4 regions of the Glutamicibacter sp. NPDC127525 genome follow, and region 4 is predicted to be linked to each of the others. Evidence: riboswitches for the same ligand, from Rfam matches in the RefSeq annotation. Region 4 holds a riboswitch; each other region holds the start of a gene.
What was found. A riboswitch is a leader RNA that binds a small molecule or an ion and turns the genes downstream of it on or off. The one in region 4 is predicted to bind thiamine pyrophosphate.
Positions count from the first base shown of each region.

Region 1: linked by a shared signal. The riboswitch ahead of ACFVHU_RS05680 (ECF transporter S component) and the one ahead of thiC (phosphomethylpyrimidine synthase ThiC) in region 4 are both predicted to bind thiamine pyrophosphate.
Region 2: linked by a shared signal. The riboswitch ahead of thiM (hydroxyethylthiazole kinase) and the one ahead of thiC (phosphomethylpyrimidine synthase ThiC) in region 4 are both predicted to bind thiamine pyrophosphate.
Region 3: linked by a shared signal. The riboswitch ahead of thiO (glycine oxidase ThiO) and the one ahead of thiC (phosphomethylpyrimidine synthase ThiC) in region 4 are both predicted to bind thiamine pyrophosphate.

Region 1 is NZ_JBHXVN010000001.1:1,207,418-1,211,542, reverse strand. Features, by position in the region: gene ACFVHU_RS05705 (Na+/H+ antiporter subunit D) at 1-784, shown strand, start outside; gene ACFVHU_RS05700 (Na+/H+ antiporter subunit E) at 793-1,422, shown strand; gene ACFVHU_RS05695 (monovalent cation/H+ antiporter complex subunit F) at 1,424-1,690, shown strand; gene mnhG (monovalent cation/H(+) antiporter subunit G) at 1,690-2,094, shown strand; gene ACFVHU_RS05685 (DUF4235 domain-containing protein) at 2,151-2,402, opposite strand; TPP riboswitch at 2,478-2,598, shown strand; gene ACFVHU_RS05680 (ECF transporter S component) at 2,664-3,272, shown strand; gene ACFVHU_RS05675 (ATP-binding cassette domain-containing protein) at 3,269-4,125, shown strand, end outside.
Region 2 is NZ_JBHXVN010000005.1:32,179-36,303, forward strand. Features, by position in the region: gene ACFVHU_RS12525 (aldehyde dehydrogenase family protein) at 1-390, opposite strand, end outside; gene ACFVHU_RS12530 (hypothetical protein) at 480-2,009, shown strand; gene ACFVHU_RS12535 (GntR family transcriptional regulator) at 2,006-2,374, shown strand; TPP riboswitch at 2,409-2,503, shown strand; gene thiM (hydroxyethylthiazole kinase) at 2,493-3,287, shown strand; gene thiE (thiamine phosphate synthase) at 3,280-3,921, shown strand; gene thiD (bifunctional hydroxymethylpyrimidine kinase/phosphomethylpyrimidine kinase) at 3,918-4,125, shown strand, end outside.
Region 3 is NZ_JBHXVN010000001.1:872,820-876,944, forward strand. Features, by position in the region: gene moeB (molybdopterin-synthase adenylyltransferase MoeB) at 1-519, opposite strand, end outside; gene ACFVHU_RS04010 (thiazole synthase) at 516-1,337, opposite strand; gene thiS (sulfur carrier protein ThiS) at 1,340-1,585, opposite strand; gene thiO (glycine oxidase ThiO) at 1,612-2,709, opposite strand; TPP riboswitch at 2,707-2,811, opposite strand; gene ACFVHU_RS04025 (GNAT family N-acetyltransferase) at 2,822-3,850, shown strand; gene ACFVHU_RS04030 (mechanosensitive ion channel) at 3,934-4,125, opposite strand, start outside.
Region 4 is NZ_JBHXVN010000001.1:1,056,608-1,060,732, reverse strand. Features, by position in the region: gene ACFVHU_RS04985 (DEAD/DEAH box helicase) at 1-563, shown strand, start outside; gene thiC (phosphomethylpyrimidine synthase ThiC) at 656-2,398, opposite strand; TPP riboswitch at 2,395-2,502, opposite strand; tRNA gene ACFVHU_RS04975 (tRNA-Thr) at 2,776-2,847, opposite strand; tRNA gene ACFVHU_RS04970 (tRNA-Thr) at 3,381-3,452, shown strand; tRNA gene ACFVHU_RS04965 (tRNA-Met) at 3,500-3,576, shown strand; gene ACFVHU_RS04960 (GTP pyrophosphokinase family protein) at 3,659-4,125, opposite strand, start outside.

The DNA of each region.
Region 1 (4,125 bases), 150 kb from region 4:
GGTCAACGCCGGACTGCTGGTGGTGGCCGCGCTGACCATGGTCATCGGTATCCTCGGTGCGCTGGCGCAGACGGACTTCAAGCGCATGCTTTCCTTCACGCTCACCAGCCACATCGGCTACCTGATCTTCGGCGTGGCCGTGGGCGGGCCGCTGGCCATCGCCGCGACCATCTACTACGTGGGCCACCACATCATCGTGCAGACTTCGCTGTTCATGGTGGCGGGACTGATCGAACGCCGTGCCGGTAGCTCGAATGTCACCCGGCTCGGCTCGCTGGCCAAGCTCTCCCCGGCATTGGCCCTGCTCTTCTTCATCCCGGCCATCAATCTGGGCGGCATCCCGCCGTTCTCCGGATTCCTGGGCAAATTCGGGCTATTGCATGCGGCCGCGCAGGATGCCGATCCGCTGACCTGGGTCGTGATCGGCGCCGGATTGCTGACCAGCCTGCTGACCTTGATGGCGATCATCCGCGTGTGGGCCCGTGTGTTCTGGCGCCGTGCCGCTGATGCCGAGGTGCCCAACCAGGACCTGGTGGCCGAAGCGACGCAGGTCGCCGACGAGACGTTGGCCGGCGGCGCGCAGAACCCCCGCTTGGGGTTGAAACTGGCCAAGCAGCTGGAAGCCGACTCCTTGCCGTGGGGCATGCGCTACGCCACCGGTTCGCTGGTGCTTGCGGGCATCGCCCTGACCGTCTTTGCCGGGCCGATCTTCGAATTCTGCCAGCGGGTGGCTGCGGAACTGATCGCCCGCGAACCGTATATCAGCTCGATCTTGCCATTCTGATTGGAGGGATGATGCCGAACAAGAACTTTGAACCGCGTGACCAGCGCATTGACGATGCGCTGGATACCTCCGGTGTGCGCCACCGCGCGACACTCAAGCAGGAATGGCCGCTGCTTCTGCTGCTGCTCTTTGTCTGGGGTGCTCTCTGGCAGGACTTCTCCCTGGGGAACATGGTCTTCGGCGTGATCATCGCGCTGCTGATCGTGAACCTGTTCCCGCTGCCGCCGGTGGTCCTTTCGGGCCGGATCAATGCCTGGTACTGCCTGAAGCTGTTCATCTGGTTCCTCGGACAGGTCTTCGCCGCCAGCGTCCATGTGGCCTGGCTGGCGCTGGTCCGCGGGAAGCGCACCCGCAGCGCGGTCATTGCGGTCCCGCTGCGCACCGACTCGGACCTGATCGTGATGACCGTGGGACACGTGCTCACGCTGATCCCGGGCTCCTTCGTGATCGACGTGGACCGCAGCTCGTCGACGCTGTACCTGCACTACATCGACATCGAGTCGCCTGCGGACGTGGAGAAGGCGCGTGCCGGCATCCGGGACATCGAACGCCGGCTGATCATGGCTATTGGCAGCCGAGACGAGTACGAAGCGATCAAGAGCGAATGCGGACCGAACTTTGATGCGAGGAAGGGGTAACATGCTGGATATCGTCATTTGGATCTGCGGCATCATGCTCGGGCTCGGTGCTGTCGCCTGCCTGGTCCGTGTTGCCAAGGGGCCGTCAATCCTTGACCGGGTGCTGGCCCTGGACGTGATGCTGCTGATCATCTCCGCCGCGCTGTGCCTGGAAATGGTGCTGCACAAGCACACCGACTACTTGCTGTTCGTCGTGGCCGCCTGCATGCTCGGGTTCATCGGTTCGGTGACCGTCTCGCGCTTCGTTTCGGATCAGAGGAACGCCTAATGGAAATCTTCCTCGATGTCCTCGTTGCCGTCCTGCTGATCCTTGGCTGCCTGATGTCATTGATCGCAGGTATCGGCTTGCTGACCTTCCCGGACATGCTCACCCGCATGCATGCAGCGACCAAACCGCAGGTACTCGGCTTCCTGCTGATTTTCGCTGGACTGGCCATTTACCTGCGCAGCTGGGCTGTGGTCCCGGTACTCGTGCTGGCCTGGGGAATGCAGCTATTGACCGCACCGGTTTCGGCCCACATGATTGGCCGTTCCGGCTACCGGACCAAGCACGCTGCCAAGGAAACCCTGTTCTCCGATGAGCTGAGCCACGTGGTCAACAAGGTCAACGGAACACCGCCGACCGGAACCACCCCGGTTTCCAAGACCGGATCGCCAGACGAACAAGATTGAGAAAAAGCGGGAGCCGCCCCTCTGGGCGGCTCCCGCTTTTGGCTCAACGCCGAAGCTTACTTGGTGAACTTGGCAACAACCTTGTTGGCGCTGCGGTCAGCCACCGTCTGCAGGATTGCTGCGACCAGGGCCGAAACGACTGCGAAGCCTAAGGCACGGCGGAAAGAAGCTTCCGCTGCTTCCTCAGTGCCCTTGCGTGGTGCTTTGCTGCCGGTTGCCTTCAACCAAAGGAAATCAACCAGCTTGCCGCCGAGCATGCCAGCGCCAACGGTGATACCGGTAGTGGCAAGTTTCTGCACTTTATCCATTTTTTCCTCGCGATCAAGCTCTTGACATATCGTTCCTCTGCCCAGCATACCTGCGGTATGGTGGGGGAGCAGTAATTATTCCGACAGGGGAGCGTCAGACTTTTAAAAAGTCGCAAGACGCTGAGAGTGCGATAGATCGCAGACCCTCGAACCTGCCCCGGCTAGTACCGGCGAAGGAAGTCGAGCATCTCGGATGCGGATAGGCGCGGCAGTATGCCCTCATTCCGTCCATCTCCCCTCCTTTCCACAGGAGGACCAGCAATGAACGAAACAGTTTCGAAGCAGCGGACCGGCTGGCGTGTAGTTGATATCGTCGTCGCCTCGGTGATCGCCGTCGCTTCAGGGGTCATTTTCTGGGCGTGGAGTGCCGGCTATGGCCTGTTCTCGCTCGCCTTTGCAGCTTTCCCGCCAGCCACCGCGTTGCTCACCGGCATGTGGCTCTTCCCGGCGGTGCTCGGCGCACTGATCATCCGCAAGCCAGGCGCCGCAATCTACTGCGAGCTGCTGGCCGCTGTAGTTGAAGCGCTGCTCGGCTCGCACTACGGCTTGACCGTACTGATCTCCGGCCTGGTCCAGGGCCTGGGTGCAGAGCTGGTCTTCGCAGCATTCCGCTACCGCAAGTGGAACCTGGGCGTGGCGCTGCTGGCAGGCTTGTTCGCCGGCTTGTTCGCCGGCATTTCCGAGGCCTACATCCTGGCCTACTATGTTGAGTACACCGCCGGAATGAAGATCTTCCACGTGATCGCCACCGGCATTTCCGGCGTAGTCGTCGCAGGGCTTCTGTCCTGGTTGGCCACGCGCGGACTGGCGAAGACCGGCGCTCTGAGCGCCCTGCCGAGCCGGCGTGCGCACCTGGAAAGCGCAAAATGAGTTCCTTTGCCAATTCCGGCGCAGCCTCGCTGACCCAGCGCGGTGCCGCCATCACCGCAACGGGGTTCGGCTGGCAGCACTCCGAGAGGCAGAATCCTGCCATCTCGGGACTGGACCTTGTGATCCACGCCGGTGAGAAGGTGCTGCTGGTCGGTCCATCGGGCGCCGGCAAGTCAACCTTGCTGCACGCGATGGCCGGGTTGCTGGAAGCGGATGAGGACGATCAGGTCGCTGGCCGGCTGCTCATAGATGGCAGCGATGCCTTCATCCGGAGCCACCCGGTGGGCTTGATGCAGCAAGACCCGGAAACCCAGGTAGTGCAAAGCAGGGTCGCCGATGATGTGGCCTTTGGCGCGGAGAACCTCGGAATGGATCCCGAACTGATCCGCCAGCGGATCCCCGAAGTGCTGGACGCTGTGGGTCTGGGTGCGCTGTCCTTCGAGCACCGCACCCAGCAACTTTCCGGCGGACAGAAACAGCGGTTGGCCTTGGCCGGCATTCTGGCCATGGAACCCAGCGTCATGCTGCTCGATGAACCGACTGCCAATGTGGACCCGCAGAGCATTGAGCTCTTGCGCGATGCGGTGCTGAACGCCGCCCGGCTTTCCGGTGCCACGCTGGTCGTCGTGGAACACCGGATTGAAGCCTGGGCGCAGCATGTGGACCGGGTTATCGTGCTGCAGCCCGGTGGGGGAGTCGCGCACGATCTGGACCCGCAGCAGCTGTACACCGATGAAACGGTGCGCGAGGAGCTGGCTGCTGCCGGGCTGTGGATTCCAGGCTACTTCCCGCAGGTGGCTCGGGCAACGAACGGTGCCGGTGCCATTCTGCTGGAAGCGCAGCAGCTGGTATC
Region 2 (4,125 bases), on a different contig from region 4:
GACCCCCAGCGGGCGCGGCTCGACCTTGGCCATGGCTGGCTGCAAGGCCAGCGGAACCTTGACACTGGTGGAATCCATCCACTCAACGAGGTGGCGCTGGGCGAAATCTATTTCCGCGCGCACCACGTCGATTTCGGAGAATTTGGCTTCGGTGGCACTCTTGCCCAAGTCCTCGGCCAAGGCCTGGACGAAGTCTTCCAGATGCTCTTCCAGCATCTTCTCCAGTGCCTTGAGCTGCTGCAGGCGGAAGCGTCGCGGATGCGTGATCCGCGTGTCCGCAGAACGCCGCAAATGACTCAGAACTGTTGCTATGCGCGATGGATGCTCGTCCACCGGAGGTGCGGAATCACCGACCGGTTCGGGCAACGGAGTGGAAGTAAACAGACCCATGATTTGAGCGTACGTCACTGGGACTATTTTTCATCGTTTAATTCGCCAGAGGATTCAATATGTATCAAATAGTTGATACATTGATGTCCATGAACCAGTTCTCGGCGAGCGCCATATCCATCGCTTTCGTTGCCGCAATCATCTGCGTTTGGTTGCGTTCGGTGGCGCACAGGCGTGGAACACCAGCTATCGACCGGGCCCGATCCCACTCGTTCTGGTGCGCATTGATCGCATTCTTTGCTTCAACCTCATGGGATTTGTCCGAGACCTGGCGCGTTTCAATGACCGAAACCAATTCAGGTTCGGCTATCGCTGAAGCACTCACTCCGGGGATCTGGGTTCTTCTGGTATACCTCATCGGCTTGTTCACTTGGCCCAAGGAACTCCAGCCCGTGCGCACCGCTTCATTAGAGGCCCGCAGCCTGACAACTCCATTTCCCAAGGCCCTAGGGGCTTTCGTTGGGCTTTTGCTGCTGATCGCAGTCGGCTCCCTGTGGCCGGTCTCCAAAGTCGAAGGGCTCGTTGGCGTTCCGGCCTCGGAATTCACGACCTTTGATTTTGACGGCATCTATTCATACACGTCGGAGGGTCCGTATGATGGGCGGTTGCCGGGCACACAGATGCTCCCGGTATTCATCGTGGCCCTGGCAGGGATCATCGTGGCCGCGGCTGTGATTACCGTAGTTATCCTGAAAAGACCTGCCTTGGCCGGCATCTCGGTCGAAGACAACCAAGCGTTGCGCACGGTCTGGCTCAACCGCTTGATGCGCAATATCGGCATCGTCTTGCTGGCTTTCACCGTGTCGGTGGTCAATTACTCGCAGGCTAATTCGCCGGATGGACAGTACGAGTTCGTTAGCTATGGCGCCCTTGCGGTCGCCCTCACGTTGCTCTTCTGGGGACCGCGCTCTACATTCTCAGCTCAATCCACCACCAGGGAACGGACCGCCTTCTCGCGTTTGCGTGATCAACTATTCACCTTGCAATACGTAACTGCAGCACTCACCTTGCTCAGCGTTGCAATCGGCTGGTCATTCTTGCCACTGGATGACGAGCTCCAGATGCCTACCAATGAGCGAACTACGTGGATCTTAATGATCTTTGCCGGTGCGGCTTTGAGCTATGCCGTTCTCAATGCGCTTTATCTCAGCTACGTCAGCACGGTGGCCCGGCAGGCGTCTGCAGCACCCAAGTACCACGCGCCCCTGCCCTTGTGGTCCTACATCGCCGCTGGCTTGCTGTTTGCCACCAGCACCTATTTTCTGCTCGATCCGCCGCTGGACTATTTGTGGGGCTTCGTGCCTCCAGGCAAGACAATGGTTGCAGGCTTGATCCTGCTGTTGCTGGCAACCCATCTTGGATTCGTCTGGTTCTCCCGCCGGGCAATTATTCCCTGGGCTGTCTCGTCGGCCGAAGAAATCTGGTACCGCAAGGTCCTGGAACTGCGTTCAATGCGTGTTAACACCAGTGCAGTGGTAGCCATGCTGCTCATTGGCTACGGATTCCCGGCCGGGCTGGGACTCTTTGCATTGCTCATCTTCGTTGTCCCAGCAGTCATTTTCCTAGAGCGCCCCGGTAGCGCCTTCGTGCGGGAACATCAGCCGGCAGCTACTTCATGAGCACGCAGATCAGTGTTGACCTCCAAGCAGCTACCCCGCCCTATGAGCAGATCCGCTCGCAGATTGCTTCACTGATCTCCTTGGGAGATCTGCCCTCGGGGAGCAAGCTGCCTACTGTGCGTGCGCTGGCCACGGACCTCGGCGTCGCTGTCGGTACAGTGGCGCGCGCCTACAAGGAGCTGGAAGCCGAAGAGCTGATCACCTCCCGGCGCCGTGCCGGCACAGTAGTCAACGAGCGGCCGCAGCCGGTGGACACCAGGGAAGATCTGCTGGCCGCCGTGGATCGCCTCTGGGCGCTGGCGGCCGCGCAGAAGGTGGATGCGGCCACGCTCAAGGCCTTGGTGGCGCGGCGCGAGCGTAAGTAACTTGTCCTCGGAACCGGTTGTGCGTACGCTCTATGGCAGTGACACGGGGTGTCGGATCAACCGACTGAGATAAGACCCGTAGAACCTGATCTAGTTCACGCTAGCGGAGGGATGTCGCATGGCTTTGCATGCAGTTGCCCAAAAATACCGGCAACAATCACCTTTGGTTTTTTGCCTGACCAATACCGTCGTATCCAATTTCACCGCCAATGCCCTGCTGGCATCCGGGGCTTCTCCGGCCATGACGGATCTGCCCGGAGAGGCCGGTCCATTCGCGCAGGCAGCTTCAGCCGTATTGGTGAATTTGGGAACTCCAAGCACTGAACAGCTGACCGCCATGGAAGAAGCTGTGCAGTCGGCGAGCGCTGCAGGCACCCCGTGGGTCCTGGATCCAGTGGCAGTGGGAGCGCTTCCGGTGCGCACGGAGTTTGCCCGGCGCATTGTCCGGCAACGCCCGACCCTGATTCGCGGCAACGCCTCGGAAATCCTGGCTCTGGCCGGCCGGCAATCTGCTTCGCGCGGTGTCGATGCCTTGGATGAGGTTTCTGCCGCCTTGGCGGCGGGACGCGAACTGGCCACGGAGCACGACTGCGTGGTGGCCATTTCCGGCCAGGCTGACGCCATCATCGACGCCACGCGTACCGTCTTGGTGCATACCAACGGAATTGGCTTGACCCGGATGACAGGTGGCGGCTGCGCCTTGGGCGCGGTCTGCGCCGGGATGGTTGCGGTCCACGATGACCCGTTCGAGGCCACCATCGCAGCCCACGGTTTCTATGGCCTGGCCGCGGAAAAGGCCCTGGCTGGCAGCTCCGGTCCGGGCAGCTTCGCAGTTGCCTTCCTTGATGCGCTGTCGGCTGCCGATCCCGGGGAACTGAAAACTTTGAAGTACGAGGAATTGAACCATGCATAATTACGGCGCTTATCTAGTAGCCAACACTGCCAGCTGCACCCCACGCAGCACCCTGGAAGTTATCGAGGGAGCCGTCGCCGGAGGGATCGGGTGGATCCAGCTGCGCGCCAAGGATGAAAGCGCCCGGGAATTCTTCGAGCTGGCCTGCGCGGCTGCCAAGCTCACCGACGGCAAAGCCCAGTTGCTGATCAATGACCGCATTGACGTCTACCTCGCGGCACGGGCTGCTGGCGCAGCAGTGAACGGCATCCATATCGGGCAAAAAGATGTGCCGGTACAGCTGGCTCGCCAGATCATCGGCGAGGGCATCATCGGCTTGAGTGCTTCCAGCGATGAGCAGCTGGCCCAGGCGAACAAGGACGCCTCGGTGATCGACTACCTCGGTGTAGGAGCCATCCGCGCCACTCCGACGAAAAAAGACCATCCTGCTCCCCTGGGGCTGGACGGCTTTGCGCGAGCCGCTGCCTTGGCCAAGCTGCCCTGCGTAGCGATCGGCGCAATTACCCAAGACGATGCCGCCGCGATCCGCGCCGGCGGCGGCGCAGGCCTGGCCGTGGTCCGCGCCATCTGCAACGCCGAAGATCCGCAACTTGCCAGCGCGCAGCTGGTCGCAGCCTGGGAGGCCTCGAAATGAACATCCTATCCATCGCAGGCTCCGATCCTTCCGGCGGCGCCGGAATCCAAGCGGATCTGAAGGCCATTGCCGCCAACGGCGGCTACGGAATGTGCGTGATCACCGCTTTGACTGCGCAAAACACCCATGGGGTGTCCGGAGTTCAGGCGATCAGCGGCGATTTCGTCCTCGCGCAGCTCGAAGCCGTGAGTACAGATATCCGCA
Region 3 (4,125 bases), 180 kb from region 4:
GAAGACGGACACCTGCCCGGAGAACTGGAAGAGGGTTCCCCACACCAGCGGGGTGCCGGTGATTTCCGCGGCATCATTGGACAGGTACCGCGTGGCAAAGTTGTCGCTGCCGTCGATGACCAAGTCATATTCACTGAAAAGTGCCACGGCGTTGGATTCATCCAGCTTTTCATCCACGGTGATGATCTGGACGTTCCGGTTCTGCTCGTGGGCCATCCGCCGCACCGAATCCACTTTCAAGCGCCCTGCATCCTGTTGCCGGTGCATGGTTTGTCGTTGCAGATTGGACAGCTCGACGGTGTCATCGTCGATGACCCCGAGGGTGCCGATTCCCGCAGCGACCAGGTAGCTGGCAATGGGACTGCCCAGGCCCCCGGCTCCGATAACCAGCACCTTGGCGTTGGCGATGCGGCGTTGCCCTTCTTCTCCCACCCCGGGCAGGGACAAGTGCCGGGAGTAGCGCGCCAGCTCTTCCGGTTCCAGCTCCGCGCCGGGTGCGACCAGGGCTTCCCGGCTCACGAGAAGTCACCGACCAGGGTTTGCATCATGCCTTCGGCCGGCGATGAGGCCAGTGCGGTATCGCGGCGCGGGATCCGGCCAGCGAGCCGCGCGGCGCGCCCGGCACGCACAGCATCCTTCATGGCCCTGGCCATGAGCGGCGCGTTGTGCGCCCGGGTCACCGCGCTGGCCAGCAGCACCGCGTCGCAACCGAGCTCCATGGCCAGGGCCGCATCCGAGGCGGTGCCCACCCCGGCGTCAAGGATCACCGGTACCTGCGCGCGCGAGACGATGGTGGAAATATTGTGCGGATTCAGGATCCCCAGGCCCGAGCCGATCGGTGCTCCGGCCGGCATGATTGCCGCAACCCCGGCGTCCTGCAGGCGCTGGGCAAGTGCCGGATCATCATTGGTGTAGGCGAAAACCTGGAACTCGTCGGCCACTAGTTGCTCGGTGGCCGCATGCAGTTCCAGCGGGTCCGGCAGCAGCGTGTGCTCATCGGCAATGACTTCGAGCTTGATCCAATTGGTTTCCAGAGCTTCACGGGCCAGGTGCGCGGTGAGGATCGCATCGCGGGCGGTGAAGCATCCAGCGGTGTTGGGCAGCGCAATCACGTTGTTGCGCTGCAGCAGTTCATACACGTTGCCTGCGCCGGCCGCCGAAAAGTGGCGGATGGCCACGGTGGTCAGCTCCGTTCCGGAGGCCTGCAGGGCGCTTTCCAGGGTGGTCAGCGAACTCGCTCCCCCGGTGCCGAGGATCAGGCGCGAGGACAAGGAGCGTCCGGCGATCTGGAATGGGTCGCTGTGGATGTCCAGCTCGGTGATGTTGCGCGTTTCCATGCCTAGCCTCCCTGGGCCGCGGTAACGAGTTCAATGCTGTGCCCTTCGGCCAGCAGGTAGCTATTCCAGGCGCTGCGTGGAACGACAGCGCCATTGACGGCGGCGGCAACTCCGAGCTTGCTGCCGTCAGCGGCCACCGAGTTGGCGTCCAGTTCCTTGCCGATTTGCGTGCTGATGAATTCGCGAAGGGTGGTTCCTTCGTCCAGGTTCAGTTGCCGTGAATTGAAATTGATGCCGATGCTTGTCATGGTTGCTGCTCCGTTCGGTGAGCGGTCTAGGTTGCGTTGGCAAAGCGGTGGGGATCCACAGCCTGGTGCAAGGGGTGGGATTGGTGGCCGTGGGCGAGATCCGCAGTGAGCGTTGCGCCCAGCGGAGCCAGCAGCACGCCGTGCCGGGAGTACCCGGTGCAGAGCAGCAGCCCTGGATCAAGGCGTCCCAGCAGCGGCCGGTCATCTGGCGTGGCGGGACGTGCCCGGGCCGTTGCTTCGTTCAGCGTGCAGTCGCTGATGCCGGGGACAAGCTTTCTCGCGTTGTCCAACAGCAGGTGCATCGCGCCAATGTTCACCGCTTGTTGCCGGTCTTCACGGACGCTGGCGCCAAGGACGAGGCTACCGTCCCTTCTCGGCACCAGATACACCTGTTTCCGGTGCACGATGCCGCGGATGGTGCGGGTGATGAGCGGCGGGCCTGCTGGTCCCTGGATCCGGAGGATGTCCCCGTAGACCGGGCGCAGCGGAAGTTCGTTCAAGCCATCGAGGGTGCCAAGACCGGTGGCCACGATGGTCTGCTCCGCTTCGAGGATTCGGCCCGATGCGGTCCGCACAGCGGTGGTCCGCTTCCCGTCGGTCACCAGTGCCTGCGCCCGTTCCTCGACCAGGTGCGGACGCAGATGCTCCAACAGGATCTTGACGATGGATCGAGGGTCGACCTGGTGGTCATCTTGGCACAGGACCGCGCCAGCAATATTGGCGGCCAAGGCTGGTTCGAGCTTGCTGGCTTGGCTGGGCAGCAGCTTTTGCGCTGACAGGCCGAGGGATATCTGCAGTTCGGCCAGCTCGTGCAGGGCTTCGCGGTCCGCAGGCTCTGCGGCGACAACGAGCGTGGAGTTCTGCAAGTAGTCCGGGCGTTGCCCGGTGGCCGATGCGATGCGCTCGATGAACTGCGGATAGGCGGCATTCGAGGCGGCAAGCAGCTGGTGCAACGGGCCATTGCCCCAGACCGTTTCAGCTGCCGGGGCCAGCATTCCTGCTGCCGCGTAGCTTGCACCTTGGCCGGGTGCCGGATCGATGAGGGTGACGGTGTGTGCGCGTGATTCCAGCTCGAACGCGACGGCCAGGCCGATTATCCCGGCGCCAACAATGTTGACATGCACAAGGGCACGCTTCCTTCCTACGGCGGCATGACCCGCATCAGGTGTAGCGGTCGGCTCGGTGCCCTCTCAGCCTGGTCGATTCAGGCTCCCGCGGATTACAGCGATTATAAGCATGATGCAGCTCATAAAGTCGAACTTCATTGAACGCAGTTCCGTCATCTTCTGTGATGTACTTGCTGACATGGCATTCCATGACTTCCCTATCGTGCTTCCCCAAGGTTCTGCGCTATCCAGCACCATCATCTCGTTGGAGCAAGAACTCTTGGAATCCAGCCAACGCCATAGCCAGGAGCAATTGCAGCGGCGCTTGCATCCTCGGTTCGCCGAGGTGGGAGCCAGCGGGCGAGTCTATGATCGCGAGGCCATCATTGCCCAGCTGGCCCGGGAGCCGGCACGGGATGCCGGGGCGTTGAAAGTCGAAAGCCCGGTGGCTCTCCAGCTTTCAGACCAGCTGGTGCTGCTGCGCTGGAAGCTGCTCGCCGGTTCCCCCAGCGAACGCAGTTCACTGTGGATCCATGAGCAGGGCCGCTGGCAGCTGCTCTTCCACCAGGGCACGGCCGCCGCTCATCCGCAGCCATCTGCAGGACCGAAGGAAACCGTGCATGCCGACGGTGAATTCACGGTGCGCCGGCTGCGCCTTTCGGATGCCGAAGCGGTCTTCGAGGCATTCTCCTCGAACCCCGACATGTTGCGCCAAGGCGACGCCGATTCCCCGCAAAAGGCTGAGTCGTATGTGCGCGCACTGCTGGAGGCCGGGGAACGCCAGCAGGCGATGGCCGTCGCATATCGGGATCGGCTGGTGGGACTGGTGTGCGGTACGGTCGACCCGGCCAATCGGAACGCGTGGATTTGGTATTGGATGAACCAGAATTACCGGGGCCGGTCGCTGGCCACCCGCGCCGTGGCAACCTTGGTGGATTACCTGTTCGACGAGCTGGGACTGTACCGCTTGGAGCTGGGCTTGCGGGCAAATAATCCCGGGTCGAAGCATGTGGCAGAAAGCAACGGCTTCCTGCACGAAGGTGTCGAGCGGGGCAAATTCCTGGTTGCCGGAGAACGCATCGATGTGCACACCTACGCGCGGTTGCGTACCGATGGCGGCTCTGCGGTCATGCCCTTGCCGTGGGGCACGCAGCAGTAGCTTGGCGGGCATCAAAAAAGTCGCGGAATCCGGTTTTGGATTCCGCGACTTCTTATCTGTCCCTCAGGTTTTGTGATGCGTGGTTAGATGCCTGGGTTCGATGCCGGTGGCGTCGAGTCCGGGCCATTGGTGGCCTGTTGGGCCTCCATCTTTTTCAGCGTGCGGGCCGCAGCATCACGACCGCCGAGGCCAAAGGCCAGAGCCGCTGCCAATGCTGCGCCAATGACGATTGCGCCGAAGGCCATGTTGATGATCGAATCGGCGATACCCATGTA
Region 4 (4,125 bases):
TGATGACCGAACCAGTCATGTCCCCTTCGAAGAAGGCGCGCATGGATCGCCCAGAGCGCGGCGAGCGTGGCGACCGCGGTGACCGTGGCGATCGCGGTCCACGTGCCCGCAAGACCGCTGCCGAGGGCAACGCCATGTACCGTCTGGCCGTTGGCCGCCGCAACCGCGTGCAGCCGGGCTCGATCGTTGGCGCACTGGCCAACGAGGGTGGCTTCGATTCTTCGGAAATCGGCGGCATCGAGATCCGTTCGGACCACACCCTGGTCGAGTTGCCAGCAGAGCTGAGCAAGGACCAGTGGCGTGCACTGTCCAAGACCCGCATCGGCGGCGAGGCCATCGAGCTTGAGCTCGACAATGGCCGCAGCCCACGTCGCGACGACGAAGGCGACCGCGGTGGCTTCCGTGGCGGCCGTGGTGGCGGCTTCGGCGGCGGACGCAGCGGCGGCCGTGGCGGTTTCGGTGGCGGACGCAGTGGCGGACGTGGCGGTTTCGGCGGCGGCGGACGCGGCGGCAAGGATCGCTTCAGCGATTCGGGCCGCAGCGGTGGACGTCGCGACTACTAAGCCAGTCGCACGCAGCTGAACAGCATTGAATAACGCCCTTGGGGCAAGCCGAAAGCTTGCCCCAAGGGCGTTTTTCGTGCGCCGCAGGCTATTTACGGAGCAGGAGTTCCCACCGGGATCCCGTCCCCGAGATAGACCGTGCCGCCGCTTTCCAGGAACTGCCTGCTTTTCTGCGCCATCCCGGCCAATGCGGCCTGCGCCTCGGCCGAGCCGTACTCGTCGCGGATATCCTGGGAGATGCGCATGGAGCAGAACTTCGGCCCGCACATGGAGCAGAAGTGGGCGGTCTTGGCCGGCTCGGCCGGCAAGGTCTCATCATGGAATTCCTGTGCGGTGACCGGGTCAAGGGACAACGCGAACTGGTCATTCCAGCGGAATTCGAAGCGCGCCTTGCTCAGCGCATCATCCCGCGCTGTGGCACCCGGGTGGCCCTTGGCCAGATCGGCGGCGTGCGCAGCGATCTTGTAGGTGATCACCCCGGTCTTCACATCATCCCGGTTGGGCAGTCCCAGATGCTCCTTGGGGGTGACGTAGCAGAGCATCGCGGTCCCGTACCGTGCGATCTCCGTGGCGCCAATGGCGCTGGTGATGTGGTCGTAGCCCGGGGCGATGTCGGTGACCAGCGGGCCCAGGGTATAGAACGGCGCCCCGTCGCACAGCTGCTGCTGGCGTTCCACATTCTCGCGCACCAGATGGAACGGGATATGCCCCGGGCCTTCGACCATCACCTGCACATCGTACTTCCAGGCGCGCTTGGTCAGCTCGGCCAGGGTGTCCAGCTCGGCGAACTGGGCGGCGTCGTTCGCATCTGCGATGGAGCCCGGGCGCAGCCCGTCGCCCAGCGAGAAGGCCACGTCGTACTGCGCGAAGATCTCGCACAGCTGATCGAAGTGGGTGTACAGGAAATTCTCCTGGTGGTGCGCCAAGCACCAGCCGGCCATGATGGACCCGCCACGCGAGACCATGCCGGTGACCCGGTTGGCGGTCAGCGGGATGTAGCGCAGCAGCACCCCGGCGTGGATGGTCATGTAGTCCACGCCCTGCTCGCACTGCTCAATGACGGTGTCGCGGAAGATCTCCCAGGTCAGTTCGTTGGCTTCGCCGTTGACCTTCTCCAACGCCTGGTAGATCGGCACGGTGCCGATGGGGACCGGGGAGTTGCGGATGATCCACTCGCGGGTGGTGTGGATGTCATCTCCGGTGGACAGGTCCATTACCGTGTCCGCGCCCCATTTGGCCGCCCACTGGAGCTTGGAGACTTCTTCTGCGATGGAGCTGGTCACCGCCGAGTTGCCGATATTCGCATTGATCTTGACCAGGAACGCCTTGCCGATGATCATCGGCTCGGATTCCGGGTGGTTGATGTTCGCCGGGATGATGGCTCGCCCGGCCGCGAGCTCGCTGCGCACCAGCTCGACATCGCATTCCTCGCGCAGGGCCACATAGCGCATTTCCGGGGTGATGATCCCGGCACGCGCATAGTGCATCTGCGTCACGCGGGCTCCGCCAACGGCCCGCAGTGGCGGGGCTGAGCGTCCGGCCCATTCCGCGCTGGCCGTGCCGCGGCGGACCGCTGAGCGTCCGTCGTCGTGCAGGTTGCGTTCGCGGCCTGCATAGGTTTCCACGTCCCCGCGTTCCAGGATCCACCGCTCGCGGAAGGGTTGCAGGCCTTGGGTGGGCTCGCTTCCCGGTCCGCTGGTGCGATATACCGCCAGCGGCTCGTTGGGCTGTCCATTGGGGGAGTCTGCCAATTGGATCTGCGTGACGGGAACAGAAATTCCCGCAGATTCACGGTAGGCAAGGGTGTGGGCAGGGTGCTGTTCAATTTGTTCCACTGGGGAAACTCACTTCCTTCGCCGGCATTACCCGGACAGGTTCAACGGTCGCGGACGGCGATAGCCCGATCTCAGCCCTTGCCAGGGCACCCGTGTGGTCGCGAACAACTTAGCACGCTTGCGAGGAGAAAACGCAAACCCAGTGGTCAGGGCCTGACATCAAGGAAGTGGGAAGGGCCGGCTGTGGCGGGCCAGGATGCTTTTCATTGGCCGGAGACTCTTGCCGGGGGCACCTGGAATCCGGGGCGCAAGACGCGGCCGATAGCCGGTGCTGCAGCTTGGGGTGCGCCTTGGGCCATGCTCGCAGTGGCTACACGGCATCTGCGGGATAAACGAAAAGAGAGGCAATCTGGAACCAGATTGCCTCTCTTATTTCGAGCCCCCTGCCGGAATCGATCCGGCGACCTCGTTCTTACCAAGAACGCGCTCTACCACTGAGCTAAGGGGGCAACAGGTAAATACTTTACACAGGTTTTTGAGGTTTGCAAAATCCGTCGGGAATTTGTTGCTGAGGTCACAATATTCCTACTCAAGACCGGAATGGGCGGCAAAGAGCTGTTGCCTTCCTGGCGGTTTCCAGCACCCCGGTTCACGGCCCGGGATCCAGCTGCCGGGCACCGGAGCCGTGCCTGGGCGCCTAGGTGGATCGGGTGTTGCCCAAGTGCCGCTCGGTCAGGGGTTCTGGAGTGGGAAAGGGTGTCAGCGTTCCGAAGTTCCAAGCGGGGTAATTCGATGCTTGGCCACCGGGGATGATCCGCGGGATTCTATCCTGCGCGTCATGGCAAATCCGCGATTGACCGCGAGGAGCACTCTCGTGAGCATCGTCACCAGGGCACTTTTTGTCCCACCCTTCGTCCCCGGGGTAGCGAGTAAGAGGATAAATAGTCATTGACTAGTGGTTTTACAGAATTCTCCGGGTCTTTTCCGGGGTGATCCGCCGATTTTTCTTTGCCGGGAAATCCGTGTAGAGTATTTACTCGTTGCCCCCTTAGCTCAGTGGTAGAGCGCGTTCTTGGTAAGAACGAGGTCGCCGGATCGATTCCGGCAGGGGGCTCTGAGTGAGAAGCATTCTTGGCTTCTACTGGATTGCTTCTCACTTGTGGCGGCGTAGCTCAGCTGGTTAGAGCGCACGACTCATAATCGTGAGGTCCCGGGATCGAGTCCCGGCGCCGCTACCAAATCAAAGATCCTCGGCCTCGGCCGAGGATCTTTTTTGGTTTCCGGCCCCGAAGCAGCATTGTCCTTCGAGGGCATGAACGGCTAGTGATCCAAGTCCTTCTCCTGGTTCCCGTCCTTGGCTTGCTGAGCCAGCGACAGCAGCCCCTGGATCGCTGTCGTATCGAAATCCGCCTCTTGGCTCGGTGCCTGATTGGCATCATGGCCGTGGACTTCGGTATGCAAGCGCTGCATCTGCATGTCGAGTTTCGTCGCCATGGCCGCCGCGTCGGCAAGCTCTTGCACTAGATGTTCTGGAACTTCGCCCTCGTACTTGTAGAAGATCTTATGTTCCAGGCTTGCCCAGAAATCCTGGGCAATGGTACGGATCTGCAGCTCCACCACGACATCGACCGGGCCATCGGATAAGTAGACCGGGATCTGCACGATCGCATGGACACTTTTATAGCCGTTGGGCTTCGGGTTCTTGATGTAGTCCTTGATTTGGAGGACCTTCAGGTCATTCTGCGAGGTTAGCGTGTTCAGAACCTTGTAGATGTCCTTGACGAAAC